Regions from separate parts of the Lactococcus sp. NH2-7C genome, predicted to be linked through region 1. Evidence: riboswitches for the same ligand, from Rfam matches in the RefSeq annotation. Region 1 holds a riboswitch; the other holds the start of a gene.

Region 1 (7,511 bases):
TGAAATGGAACAGAATTTCTTTTTTGAGAAATTACATAATACATCAATTTCGGAAATAGTTAATAAAGATGTTCAAACAGTTGGACCATCAGTAACTTTGGAAGAAATGATGCACAAATTAATTAAGGAGCCATTTCTCCCAGTTGTCAAAAGACAGGAATTTATGGGGATTGTTGTTAGGCAAGAAATATTAAAGGCCTTTAGTGCCTTTGCTCACGACTTTACAAAATATTATGAAATTACCAAACGAGATTGACGAGTATTTAGCAAGCAGAAATTTTTCAGAGAATACTCGTTCAAATTACCATTATGATTTAGTTTCTTTGCAGGCTTTCTTTAAAGATAAGTCACTCACAGCAGAAAACTTAGAACTTTACAAAATTCAAATTAGTAATCTTTCGCCAGCAGCACAGCGAAGGAAGATTTCAAGCGCAAATCAATACTTGCTTTTCCTATATCAAAGACAAAAAGTTGACCAGTACTTTAAACTTAAACAAGTAGTTCAAAAAAAATCACAGACTGCTCAAAGTTATCATCCAATGATTAAGGAATTTCCTGAGTTCTATGGTCCTGTGACTTGCCCAGGACAATTTTTAGCTTTATTAATTTTAGAATTTGGGCTAAATTTTGCTGAGATACAAAAATTGAAATGGGAAAATTTTAATTGGAACTTTAAATATCTTACAATTGAGAAAGCCGGAATAAAACGTGTTTTGCCAATTAGAGAAAAATTTGCCATAAGAGTTAAAGCCATTAACAATGCTGATGAATTATTCGCAAAATCTCGTCAATTTCTTTATACTGAATTGAAAAAATTTACGAATTATTCTTCCAAAGAAATTAGAGAACAGTATATCTTGCATCAAGTTAAAACAGGGAAGTCAATTTATGAACTGGCAACTCTACTTGGATTAACAACTATTACAACCCTAGAAAAATATTATAGATAGGAATTTACACTGTTTTTATTATGTAAACTATGATTAAAGAAATCAATATAAAAATTAAAAACTTCGAGGGACCTCTCGACCTTTTATTGCATTTGGTAAGTCAGTATGAAATGGATATTTTTGAAGTTCCATTGGTACCAGTTATTGAGCAATATCTTATCTATATCCAAACCATGAAAGAACTTGAATTGGAAGTAGCTGGAGAGTACATGTTAATGGCAAGTCAATTGATGTTAATTAAATCAAGAAGACTTTTACCAACAGTTACTGAAACTTTTATTGAAGATACAGAACAACTTGAGTATGATTTATTGGCTCAAATTGATGAATATCGGAAATATAAAATGTTGTCACAAGATTTAGATGAGCTTCATCAGGAACGTAGTCACTTTTATTCAAAAGCTAAGACAGAAATTATCACTGATGAAACTGTACTTTTGCAGGATAAATCTGCTTTGGATTTATTTCTAGCTTTTACCAAAATTCTTGAGTTGCAAAGACAACATTTTCAAGACGAAAATACAAAAATAGCAGCTGAGAAATTTACAATCGCTGATAAGATTTTAGAATTAAGTACTAGGTTTACAGAACAAAAAATATGTAAATTTTCAGATTTGTTTTCTAGATCTACTAATAAAGATGAACTCGTCACCACTTTTATGGCTCTTTTAGAATTAATCAAAAATCAACAGATTTCTTTTTCTCAAGAAGAGCTTTTTGGAGAAATTATTTTAGAAAGAAAAGAAACTAGTGAATAGGACAGCAAGTTGTGAACTCTTACTTTTTGTATCTGGCGAAGCTGGTTTAACTTTGGCAGAATTGTCAGCATTGACAGAAATGTCTAAACAAGCTTGTCAGCAACAAATTGATTACTTAAAAGAAAAATATCATTCTGATGAAGAATCTGCTTTGACGATTATTGAAACTGCAGGTAAATATCGCATGACCACAAAAGAAGAGTTTGCAGAAATTCTTAAAAACTATGCGAAAACTCCTCTTAATCAATCATTATCAAAATCCGCTCTTGAAGTTTTAGCAATTATTGCTTATAAGCAACCTTTAACTCGACTCGAAATCGATCAGCTCCGCGGAGTGAATTCTTCAGGTGTTCTCTCAACACTTCGTGCTTTTGATTTGGTTGAAAAGGTCGGGCAAGTTGAAGCACCAGGACGTCCAAGTCTTTATGCAACAACTGAATTTTTCTTAGACTATATTGGGATTAATCATTTAGATGAATTACCTGAAATTGATGAGTCAAGATTTATCGCAGAAGAACAAACCTTATTTAACGAAAGTGAAGAAAATGAGAATCAATAAATATTTGGCCCATGCAGGTGTGGCAAGCAGACGTAAAGCAGAAGAACTAATTTTAGCGGGAAAAGTAACGGTTAATAATGTTCCAATGACAAACTTGGGTTATCAAGTTTCAACTGGAGATATCGTTGAAGTTAATGGAGTAGCAGTTTATAATGAAGAACCCGTTTATTATCTTCTAAATAAACCAAGAGGCTATATTTCTTCAGTTAGCGATGACAAAGGACGTCAAACGGTAATGGATTTAATGCCTCAAGTTAAAGAACGTATTTATCCTGTGGGACGTTTGGACTGGGACACAAGCGGATTGCTTTTGCTTACAAACGACGGTGAGTTTACGAATATGATGACTCACCCACGTCATGGCGTTGATAAGGTCTATGTTGCTAAGGTAGAAGGCCAAGCGAACAAAGAAAACTTGCGTCCTTTAACTTTAGGTATGACTATTGAAGGTAAAAAAGTTAGTCCCGCCCGTTATGAGATTATCAAACAAGAGAAAACAAAAAATCATTCGATTGTTAGTTTAACTATCCATGAAGGACAAAATCATCAAGTTAAAAAAATGTTTGCGGCTGTAGGACTTCCAGTACAAAAATTGAGTCGTATTCAATATGGAACTCTTACATTGGATGGACTTCCAACAGGACAATTTCGTCGTTTGAGTAAAAAAGAAGTTTCTCAATTGATTAATGCAGCCCAAGGAAATTAAGCTGATTATCATAAAAGACAATCCTGATAAAGAGTTGTTTTTTTATTTCTTAAGCAAATCTTATTCTTGATAAGCAAACTATTTTTGTGCTATAATAAAACTATCTTCAGGGCACCGTGTAATTCGGGACCGGCGGTAAATAGGGCTTTGACCTTATGACTCCGCGATTCGCTACGGCGATTGAAGCAGTGAGAACCTGCTAGCGACAGTAAAGTCTGGATGGAAGAAGATGAACAATTTTTGTAGTGTAATCAACTTCGGTTTGATTACTGTTTTTAGCCAAACCAAAAATGTCTATCAACTTCCTCGAAATTTGAAGAATTATTTTCTCATATTTGGAGGTTTTTTTATGTCTAAAACACGTCGGATGGTATTAATTGCCATGCTTGCTGCACTATCAACAATCTTGTTATTGCCGATTTTGCAGTTTCCGCTATTGCCTGGAATTGATTTTATGAAAGTTGAACTCTCAATCATTCCAGTTCTTATTGGAGTCTTTACTTTGGGATTGGGTGATGGATTTATTATCCTCTTTATTCGCTCTATCTTATGGTATCTCCTATTTAATCAAGGGCCATCAACTTGGATTGGTGTGCCAATGAACTTCATTGCTTTGGGAATCTTCATGGCAATTGTTTGGTTCTTTACAAAGAAAAAATTCTCAATCAAAAACTATACAGTTGGTGTGGTTTTAGCAGCCATCGCATCAGTCCTTGTGATGATGGTATTGAATGTTTTCTACGCACTCCCTCTCTATCGTTTAGCTGCTGGCTTCGATGTTGATAAGATTTTTGTTGGAGCAACTCATCTTTTTAATATGGGTTCCCTATCAGTTACTTTGAATCCAACTTATCTTTTAACAGTAGTTTTACCTTTTAATGCTTTGCAATATATTATCTTTGCTCTGGTATTTGGATTGATTGTTGCAGTGTTCAAGAAAAACAAAGTCGTAAAATTTTATAATGCTTAATAAAAAAAGAGATTTCATTGATTTGAAGTTTCTTTTTTTATTTAAATAGTGAATAAGTGGGAATCTCACTTCATATAGTCTGTTTTAAACGCTTTCTTTATGGTATACTAATATTTAGAATATTATAAAATAAAATGGAATAGACTGTATGAAAATTTTTAAAGATTTATGGTGGTTTTTTAAGGCAGAGAAAAAAGGTTATGGCGTTGGTCTATTAGCCCTTTTTATCGTTTCTTTAACTCACTTGATTCCGCCTTTAATTATCGGAAAAGTTATTGACCATATTGTTAAGCGTAACTTGACTTTACCCTTAATTTTGAGTTTTTCTGGTATTTTATTGTTCACTGCACTTGTTGAATATGGCTTTCGTTTTCTTTGGTCCACAAATATCTGGGGCGAAGCCTTTAAACTGGAAAAAATAATCCGTAGTCGGCTTTTCAGGCATTTTTTGCGAATGGATACCCTTTTTTATCAGAGAAATCGGACTGGCGATTTGATGGCTCATGCAACTAATGACTTGCAAGCGATACAGAGTGTTGCTGGCCTTGGTGTTTTGACTTGGGCAGATTCTTTAATGACAGGTGGGATGACAATCATTGCTATGCTCTTATTTATCGACTGGCGCTTGACGATTATTGCTATCCTTCCTTTGCCTTTACTCGCGCTAGTATCTAAAGTTTTAGGGGATAAAATTCATGTGAGTTTTGAACATGCCCAAGAAACTTTCTCTGAGATGAATGATAAAGTCCAAGAATCGATTACAGGAATGAAAGCAATCAAATCTTTTGGCGAAGAAGAACAAGATATGGCTGATTTCCAAGTTAAGCTAGATAATATTGATAAAGCCTTTATCAGGGTCAATTGGATTGACTCAATGTATGATCCTTTAATTACTCTAATTGTTGGTTTATCTTATGCTTTAACCATTCTTTTAGGGGGCTACTATGTTGTTCATCACGTTTTAACGATAGGTCAGTTGGTTGCTTTTATGACTTATATTGGAAATTTGGTCTGGCCGATGTTTGCTATTGGTGTTCTCTTTAATGTTATTGAACGTGGAAGAGCTTCATACAGTCGAGTAGAAAAATTATTAGCTCAAAAAGCGGAATCAAAAATTTCCGAGGGAACTTTGAAAATGCCAAAAGAAGGACAACTGTTTTTTGATATTGAAAGTTTTACTTACCCAAATGAGAATGAAGGGCGCAATCTGGAGAAAGTTCAATTTAATTTAAAAGAAGGTCATGTTTTAGGTTTGGTCGGACGAACAGGTGCTGGAAAGTCAACGATTATTAAACTTTTAATGCGAGAGTTTGACCATTACAAAGGAAAAATTACTTTTGCTGACCATGATATTATGGATTATCAATTAGATGAATATTTGCCCGCGATTGGTTATGTTCCACAAGAACATTTTCTATTTTCGATGTCTGTCAGAGATAATATTCGCTTTGCCAAGATGTCAGCGAGTCAAGAAGAAGTTGAAATTGCAGCTAAAACAGCTGGAATTCATGATGATATTATTGCTTTTCCTGAAGGCTATGATACTTTGGTTGGCGAGCGTGGAGTTTCACTTTCTGGTGGACAAAAACAAAGGTTATCTATTGCGAGGGCGCTACTTATTCAGCCTAAATTATTGATTTTAGATGATGCGCTGTCAGCTGTGGATGCCAAGACTGAACAGTTAATTTTGTCAAATCTGAAGGATTTACGTCATGAAAGTTCAACGCTGGTTGTCAGTCACAGATTATCATCAGTAATGGAAGCTAATGAAATTCTCGTGCTAGATGAAGGAAAAGTGATTGAGCGTGGTTTGCATGAAGATTTGATTAAATCTGGAGGTTGGTATGCTCAAATGTGGCAAATGCAACAGATTGAAAGTCATTTGACAGCGAATGATGAAGATGAAAATTTACTGACAGGTTCGTCAGTAAATCGGGAAGGAGAAGAAAATGGAGAAATCTACTGACAAAATGTCTGTCAGAGAAAGTTGGCAAGTTTTTAAATTTATTTTCAAATTCTTATTACCTTTCAAAAAGTATTTCGTTTGGGCTTTTGTTTTTAGTGTGATGACAACTGCTCTTGCTTCAATTATGCCTTTTGTTTTGTCTGTTTTTATGGATTCCTATTTGACACCTATGAAAGCGACTGACCAGATTATCTTCTATTTTGCAGGTCTTTATTTGATTTTAGCAATAATCAATTCAATTGCTTTCTTTTTCAAATGGAATTATCTGCAAAATGGTTCGATTTTTGTTAATCAATACATTCGTAAGAAAGTTTATCGAAAAATTCATCAGCTAGGCATGCGCTATTTTGACCAAAAACCGACGGGTTGGTTAATCACCAGAATCACAAATGACACCGATTTATTTGATTTCTGGCAGACTTTGTTTAATGCCTTAACAAGTTTGCTTTCTATTATCATTGCCTTCATTGCTTTGTTTATTATTGACCACCAAATTGCGCTTGTGATGTTGCTGATTCTTCCCCTATTGATTTTGGCAGTATTGATTTATCAAAAAGTGAGTACAAAAGTTTATCAAGCCATGCTTGCTAAGCGTTCAGAATTGAATACGAAATTAAATGAATACATTTCTGGGATGAGAATTATTCAACAATTTCGCCAAGAGAGCAGACTAGGAAATGAATTTGAAAAAACAAATGATGAATATTATGGTTATCGAAAACGAGTGATTCAGATTAATGGGATTTTGTTGAGCCCTTTAGTTAATTTTTTGATGGCCCTCTCAATTGTTGTTGTCTTGTTGATGTATTCTAATCGAAGTCTACATGCAGTGGTTGAGGCTGGTTTAATTTATGCTTTCATCAGTAATGTACAAATTTACTTTAATCCTATTTCAGGATTGATGGATTCTTTATCAAACTTTTCAAATGGATTGGTGGCCTCTAGTCGCATCAAGACAATCATGGAAGAAAAAGAATTTGCGCCACAACAAGGAATTTCAACTTCTGTCAGTAAAAATGTTGATGAAAAATTTACTGACAGAAAATCTGTCAGCAATTCTCCAATCATTCAAGAAGGAAAAATTGAATTTCGCAATGTCAGTTTTTCATATGACGGAGAACATCAAGTTTTGAAAAACATCTCATTTATTGTGAATCCTGGAGAAACGCTTGCTTTTGTAGGTCATACAGGTTCGGGAAAATCGAGTATTATCAATGTCTTTATGCGCTTCTATGAATTCACAGAAGGCCAAGTTTTGATTGATGATCAGGACATTAGAAGTTATTCAAAAGAAGAACTTAGGAAAAAAATTGGTTTAGTCTTGCAAGATTCCTTTATGTTTGTTGCGTCAGTTACTGACAATATCAAAATGATGAATCCACAGATTACTGACCAAGCAGCTAAAGAAGCGGCTCGATTTGTCCAAGCTGACACATTCATCAAAGCTTTAGAAAATGGTTACGAAACCAAAGTAATTGAAGGCGGGGCAGCCTTCTCGGCCGGTGAACGTCAATTAATTAACTTTGCTCGAACGATTGTGCGTAATCCGAAAATTCTCTTATTAGATGAAGCAACAGCCAATATTGATACTGAAACTGAAGC
Region 2 (7,511 bases), 280 kb from region 1:
AGGAAAAACGGTTTCCAAAGTGACCAAAACCATAGGAAGTTGGTTCCACTGATGATGAAAAGAAAAAAAGTCATACTGATTTTAACCGTCTCATTTTCATGTCTAGCACTTTTCATTGGTACATTATCATTTGTTGGAGGAAACCTAGGGAAATATTCCATATACTATGCCCAAAATCTTCCTCATGAAACAGGAACAAACTCCGTAATGACTGCTGTATTTAAGCATTTAGGAGATGTTTATATTCCGTACAATTCTTTGGATAATGATGGAAATAAAATGCTAGAAACCGAGGACAAAACCATTCATTATCAAACAGGAGGAATGTTCAGTCCTACTATGATAACTGTAAAATCTACAAAGGATGGCGATGTCTTGTTATCTTTGCAAAGTGATTCCCAATTTCCATATTGTATTTATGATTTTACAGAAAATACTTATTATGGTTTTAACCGAGCAGGAACTCTCGTTGCTGAATTTATTGATAGCAATACCAATGTTCTAAGTAGTCATCGGGTTTCGGCTTTAAATACGGTTAATAAGTTGCAAAATGAAATGTATGGCCCAATTATTTCTCATAGAAAAGTTCCAAAAATAAACCTTCAATTTATCTATAATTTTGTGAATGAAGGCAAATTCAAATAGGAAAATGGTTCAAGAGCCTATGGTAAAAATAAAAAAAGAAGCGTAAAGTTCTAATTGTTACGTTTAGCGTTTGTTTCACCGTGAATTTATCCTTGGTTGTGCTATTCCAAGGATGGGTGAATCTTGGAAAATATTCTGTTTATTATGCCCAGCATTTGCCTCATAAGGCAGGGACGAACCCTGTGATGGTTGCGGTATTTAATAATCTGGATGCCATATACATTCCGAATGCTAACTACAATGTTCCATTTGGAGGAGTGCGGGTGAAAACTAGCGAGGGGGATATTGATTATCGCTTTGAAGGATTAAAAAATAATGATATTTCGGTTTTCAAGAAAGGAGAATTATCTTTTAGTTTAAAACCTGAGGCAGGTGGTCTCGATTTAATTGACTTTGTAACTCCATATACATACAATTTTAATTCAAAGGGTGAATTTATTTCTGTGACTTATTCTGAAGAAACGACACCTAAGACAATAAAACCTACGCTACAATATATCATCATTGTTAAAGAAAAATTGAATGAAATGTACGGTTTTATTGTTTCTCATCGGCAAGCACCAAAAATAAATTTGCAGTGAATATATAATTTATTCAATTATAGGAGGTTTAATTCATGAATACAGTAAAAAAAGTTGCTAAATCAGTTGGTAATTGGTTTAAAAATCTATGGTGAAAAAAGAAAAGGGAGGTTTTTAAAAGTATTTCTGTCTATCATCATTTTTATTGTTTTTGTATTATTAATTAGTGGATATGGATACCGAAATTTAAGGGTTTATTCAATATATTATGCACAAAATATTTCTCATAAGTCAGGAACAGACCCTGTTATGTGTGCAGTTATCTTTAATTTATCAAGCGTCTATCTTCCACATGCGGATTGGAGCACAGAAATAGACAGATTCAAAGATAATCAACATTGGGTTCAGTCATATAATAGGTATTTCACATACAATTTTTCTCAATTTGATATAGAATATCACAGGGCAAATCAAGATTTTGTGAGTTTCAGTTGGTATTTTTTTGAGAATACATATAATTTAGTCATTTCTGATAAAAACAATAATATTTACAGGGCCTATGAATTTAATCGTTCGGGTAGATTGTTATCAATTGATATAGGAGATAAGAGTCGAACGATTCTTACAAATAAGAATAAAGAGATTTTATCCTATTGGAAAAATAAACTTTATGGTGATATCGTTCAAAAGAGAAAAAAGCCAATAATCAATCTTCAGTGGCTCTATAATTGGTTAAATTATAAGAGATTTAATTCATGAGAACAAAGGATGAAAATGATGAACAAAAATACACAGAAAACAGATACTACTCCGAAAAAGAAAAGAATTTTGCCATGGTTAATTCCTTTGATTATGGGGATATATTTTTATCTCTTGTGATTACCCTTTTTAGTGTTTCCAAAGTAGCGAAAATTTATCATAATGATATGCCTATGATAAAAAATGGATAATAGAGGGAATGGAGAGTGCAGAAGGAATAAAACTTACAAAATCAGAACATCAATGGGTTAAAGAGATGAATTTTAAAATGAGATTTGTTTTAAAGGACAAGACAGGAAAAATTCTTGGGGGCTTTGATTATAAAATTAAATAATATTTAACTATAGTGGACTTTAATAAAGTAGGGTGATGTTCGCTTGTACTATCTGTCTGTGAACTTTTAATGTTTGATTTTAATTTGTTAACTTAAAGAATACGTTTTTATTTCTTGACAATCTTTAAATTTAAATGCTATACTTTAGCTACAATTGAATAAATCTTCAGGGCAGGGTGTAATTCCCTACCGGCGGTATAGCCCGCGAGCTGCTTGCAGCATGATTCGGTGAAACTCCGAGGCCGACAGTATAGTCTGGATGAAAGAAGATAATAAAACCATAATACTCTATTCAGTATTATGTCTATTTAGCCTAAAACTCTGGAGTGAATTGATATAATTCACTCCATTTTTGGTTTTTTGAGCTGCTTTTTTGCTCAAAAAAAAATAGAAAATTTATCAAAAGACCCTGAAATTTTATTTTAGGGTCTTATTTTTTATTAGAAAGAATGAATAGATGAAAAAAGACGAATACTACATGGATTTAGCAATTGTACTTGCAAAAAAAGGAGGTGGTAATGTCAACCCTAACCCTCAAGTAGGAGCCCTTATTGTCAAAGAAGGGAGAATTATTGGTCAAGGCTATCATGAAAAATATGGGGAAGCTCATGCGGAAATCAATGCTTTTAAGCATTGTAACGAATCTCCCGAAGGAGCCACGCTTTATGTGACCTTAGAGCCTTGTGCGCATCAGGGAAAACAACCCCCTTGTTTTGAAGCGATTATAAAAAATAGAATTAAGCGTGTTGTTATCGGTCATTTAGACCCCAATCCCTTGGTTTCAGGAAAAGGAATTAAAGCAATGAAAGAAGCTGGAATTGAAGTTTCTATCAATGTCTTAGAAAAAGAATGTGAAGAATTAAATAAAATTTTCTTTTATTATGTTAGTCAAGGGTTTCCCTATGTCATGATGAAGTATGCAATGACTTTGGACGGAAAAATTGCGACATCAGCAGGTCAATCAAAATGGATTACAGGTGAAATTGCAAGACAGAAAGTACATCAAGACCGTTCACGTTTTATGGCAATTATGGTTGGTGTTGAAACACTTATTTTAGATGATCCAAAACTCTCTGTCAGGTTGGAAAATGGGAAAAATCCGATAAGAATCATTTGTGATACTCATTTAAGAAGTCCTTTAACTTCCAAGATTGTTTCTACAGCTACTGAAATTCCAACAATTATTGCTACAGCTGAGTCTGACCTCCAAAAACAAGCTCCTTTTCTTAAAGCGGGTTGTGAAATTGTCTTAGTTTCTTGCTTAGAAGGAAGATTGAATTTGAAAGAATTGACCAAAAAGTTAGGAGAAAAAGGGATTGATAGTATCATCTTGGAAGGTGGAGGGACATTAAATGCTTCGGCATTGAAAGCAGGGATAGTCCAAAAAGTTCAAACTTATCTTGCTCCTAAAATATTTGGTGGAAAAGACGCACCAAGTCCAGTTGAAGGGCATGGAGTTGAGCAACCCAATCAAGCCTATCTCCTAGAAAGGCCTCAAATAACCTATCTAGGAGAAGATATTTTATTAGAAAGTGAGTTTCTTTAATGTTTACAGGAATAATCGAAGAAATAGGGGAAGTGAGTCGTCTACAAAAAAGAGAAAAATCATCCAAAATTAGTATCCGTGCTTCCTTGATTTTAGAGGATATGAAACTTGGCGATTCTATTTCAACAAATGGTTTATGCCTGACCGTTTCTGAATTTAATCAAAAAGAATTTACAGCTGATATTATGCCGGAAAGTCTAAATCGTTCAAATCTTGGGGCTCTAAATGTGGGCGCCAAAGTTAACTTAGAACGAGCGATGCCATTAAATGGTCGGTTTGGCGGGCATATTGTTTCAGGACATATTGATGGACTTGGCCAGATTTTAGAAGTAAAAAAAGAAGAAAATGCCATCTGGTTTGAAATCAAAACGAGCTTAAATTTAATGAGATACATCGTCGAAAAAGGCTCAATTACGATTGATGGGATTAGTCTTACAGTTGCTCAGGTTAAGTCAAAATCTTTTAGTGTTTCCATTATTCCACATACGCTCAAAGAGACGATAATGGCAGATAAAAAAGTGGGCGATACTGTTAATTTAGAAAATGATATTTTGGGGAAATATATAGAAAAATTTTGGGGCGATAGTAGTTCTTCGATGAAAGAATCTTCATTAACTAAAGAAAAACTATTTAATATCGGATTTTTATAGGAGATAAAATGTTCCAACATAATAAAGTAGAAGAAGCACTTGCTGCACTTAAAGCAGGAGAAATGATTATCGTTAGTGACGATGAAAATAGAGAAAATGAGGGAGACCTTATCTGTGCGGCCGAATTTATCAGTCCAGAAATAATTAATTTTATGGCAAGAGAGGCAAAAGGATTGATTTGTGCACCACTCAGCGAAACTTATGCTAAGAATTTACAATTAGAGGCAATGGTAGAGAAAAATACGGATAATCATGGAACAGCTTTTACAGTTTCGATTGATCATATTGAAACTAGTACAGGGATTTCAGCTTTTGAACGAGCCTTAACCATAAAAAAACTTATTGATGCCGAGAGTTTACCAAGTGATTTTCGTAGACCAGGTCATGTATTCCCACTGATTGCCAAGAAAAATGGTCTTTTAGAACGAAATGGTCATACGGAGGCCACGGTTGACTTGTTGCGTCTGGCTGGTTTAAAAGAAGTAGGTGTCTGCGTTGAAATAATGGACGAAGATGGAACAATGATGCATAAAGAGAAACTGAAGGAAAAAGCGCAAGAGTGGGGCTTGAGATATATCACAATTAAAGCTATTCAAGAGTATCTTAAGCAAAATGAATTGCAAGTAGAACAGGTAACTAGAGCAAAACTACCGACGAAATATGGTATGTTTGATATTTTAGGATTTGTCAATAAAATAAATGGTGAGCACCATGTTGCTTTAGTTAAAGGAGATATTGGTGACGGTCAAGCTATTCTTTGCCGTGTTCACTCAGAATGCTTAACTGGTGATGCTTTTGGTTCCTTGAAATGTGACTGCGGTGAACAATTAGAAGAGGCATTAAAAAAAATAAACGATGAGGGGCGTGGCGTACTTTTATATCTTCGACAAGAAGGACGTGGAATTGGTTTGATTAATAAGCTTCGTGCCTACTCACTTCAGGATGAAGGATTTGATACAGTTGAAGCTAATTTAGCTTTGGGATTTAAAGAAGATGAGCGAGAATATTCGATTGGAGCACAAATTTTAAAAATAATTGGGGTGAAATCATTGAAATTAATGACAAATAATCCCCAAAAGATTAATGATTTTCAAAAATATGGTCTAGTCGCTGAAGAAAGAGTAGCTCTCCAAATCAAAGATAACCCCTTTGACCATGATTATTTAAAAGTAAAACAAAATAAAATGGGACATTTGTTTGACTAAAGTAAAAGAGAAAGTAAGGATAGAAATATGACAATTATTGAAGGAAATTTAAGAACAGACAATGCAAAATATGGGATTGTAGTTGCCCGATTTAATGAATTTATCAATGCAAAACTTTTGTCAGGAGCATTAGATGCACTGAAAAGACACGGAGTTAAGGAAGAAAAAATTGATATAGCATGGGTTCCTGGTGCATTTGAAATTCCCCTTATTGCCCAAAAAATGGCGGTTTCCAATAAATATGAAGCAATTATATGTTTAGGAACCGTCATCAGAGGCTCAACTTCTCATTATGATTTTGTTTGTAATGAAGTTTCTAAGGGGATCGCTCATGTTTCCTTAAACTCTAATATTCCGGTCATGTTTGGTGTGCTAACAACTGAAAATATAGAACAAGCCATTGAGCGTGCAGGCACAAAAGCTGGAAATAAAGGTTTTGAGGTAGCGGTTGGAGCAATTGAAATGGTTGATTTGATGAGAAAGATTGGCTAATTTATCTATAAGTGCATTTATATAAATGCGCTTTTTATTTTGAAATAAGCTAAAAACTGTTCTAGCGAGCTATCAGATTACGAAATATGCTATAATTAAAGCATGAAAAAACTACTGTCACTTGTTATTATCGTTGTTGGAATTGTTGCTGACCAAATTTTTAAAAATTGGATTGTTGCTAATATTCAGCTTGGAGATACAGAAAAAATTTGGCCTAATGTTCTTAGTTTAACTTATATCAAAAATGATGGAGCGGCTTGGTCTTCATTTTCAGGTCAACAATGGTTTTTCCTTGTCTTAACACCAATTGTCTTGGTTGTTGCCCTTTGGTTTTTATGGAAAAAAATGGCACAAAACTGGTATTTTATTGGATTAACTTTAATTATTGCGGGTGCTTTGGGAAATTTTATTGACCGAATTCGTCAAGGATTTGTTGTTGATATGTTCCAAACTGAATTTATCAATTTTCCAATTTTTAATATTGCGGATATCTTATTATCTGTTGGTTTTGTTCTTCTTTTCATTGCAATTTTGACAGACAAAGAAACAAAATAAATTGATTAAAAAATCACTGACAGAAAGTTTTATTTAACATTTATAAAAAGGAAAAAACACTTGCCTATCATAAAAATTAACGAAGAAAACAAAGACTTACGTCTTGACAAGGCGCTTGCCAATCAAACAGAATATTCACGGAGTTTACTGACAGAACTTATCAAAAATGATAAAGTATTTGTTAACAGTGAAGCCAAAAAAGCAAAGTATAAAGTAAAAGTAGGGGACAGGATTGAATTTGAAGTTCCAGAAGCGGAAGTTCTCGATATTGTTGCTGAAGATTTGCCATTAGAAATCATTTATGAAGATTCAGATGTTGCAGTAGTAAATAAACCTCAAGGAATGGTAGTTCATCCTGCAGCTGGTCATGCTTCAGGGACCTTGGTTAATGCAATTATATATCATATCAAAGATCTTTCAAGCATTAATGGTGTAATTCGTCCAGGAATTGTGCATCGTATTGATAAGGATACGAGTGGTCTTTTAATGATTGCCAAAAATGATAAAGCACACGAAAGTTTGGCAGCACAATTAAAAGATAAGACTAGTAAACGTCGTTATTTAGCGATTGTCCACGGTGAAATTGCTAATGATAAAGGAACCATTGAAGCACCAATTGGTCGTAATCTTAAAGATCGCAAAAAACAAGCCGTAGTTTCTGGCGGAAAACCTGCCGTGACTCATTTTGAGGTTTTAGAACGATTTTATGGATATACTTTGATTGCATTGCGCTTGGAAACTGGGCGTACACATCAGATTCGTGTACATATGAATTACATTGGTCACCCTGTGGCTGGTGATCCA

Evidence for each region. Region 1 has a riboswitch for FMN ahead of QJV49_RS01150 (ECF transporter S component). Riboswitches for the same ligand answer to the same signal wherever they lie in the genome.
Region 2: it holds a riboswitch for FMN, as region 1 does, so the genes downstream of both, ribD (bifunctional diaminohydroxyphosphoribosylaminopyrimidine deaminase/5-amino-6-(5-phosphoribosylamino)uracil reductase RibD) here and QJV49_RS01150 (ECF transporter S component) in region 1, are expected to answer to the same signal.

The regions. Positions count from the first base shown of each region.
Region 1 is NZ_CP124538.1:240,305-247,815, reverse strand. Features, by position in the region: gene cbpB (cyclic-di-AMP-binding protein CbpB) at 1-256, shown strand, start outside; gene xerD (site-specific tyrosine recombinase XerD) at 234-950, shown strand; gene QJV49_RS01165 (segregation/condensation protein A) at 980-1,708, shown strand; gene scpB (SMC-Scp complex subunit ScpB) at 1,701-2,267, shown strand; gene QJV49_RS01155 (pseudouridine synthase) at 2,254-2,973, shown strand; FMN riboswitch at 3,072-3,208, shown strand; gene QJV49_RS01150 (ECF transporter S component) at 3,323-3,943, shown strand; gene QJV49_RS01145 (ABC transporter ATP-binding protein) at 4,092-5,909, shown strand; gene QJV49_RS01140 (ABC transporter ATP-binding protein) at 5,893-7,511, shown strand, end outside.
Region 2 is NZ_CP124538.1:2,560,418-2,567,928, forward strand. Features, by position in the region: gene QJV49_RS12740 (hypothetical protein) at 1-52, shown strand, start outside; gene QJV49_RS12745 (hypothetical protein) at 52-645, shown strand; gene QJV49_RS12750 (hypothetical protein) at 762-1,226, shown strand; gene QJV49_RS12755 (hypothetical protein) at 1,293-1,925, shown strand; gene QJV49_RS12760 (hypothetical protein) at 1,922-2,116, shown strand; gene QJV49_RS12765 (hypothetical protein) at 2,125-2,259, shown strand; FMN riboswitch at 2,418-2,534, shown strand; gene ribD (bifunctional diaminohydroxyphosphoribosylaminopyrimidine deaminase/5-amino-6-(5-phosphoribosylamino)uracil reductase RibD) at 2,717-3,805, shown strand; gene QJV49_RS12775 (riboflavin synthase) at 3,805-4,455, shown strand; gene QJV49_RS12780 (bifunctional 3,4-dihydroxy-2-butanone-4-phosphate synthase/GTP cyclohydrolase II) at 4,464-5,660, shown strand; gene ribE (6,7-dimethyl-8-ribityllumazine synthase) at 5,688-6,152, shown strand; gene lspA (signal peptidase II) at 6,255-6,707, shown strand; gene QJV49_RS12795 (RluA family pseudouridine synthase) at 6,768-7,511, shown strand, end outside.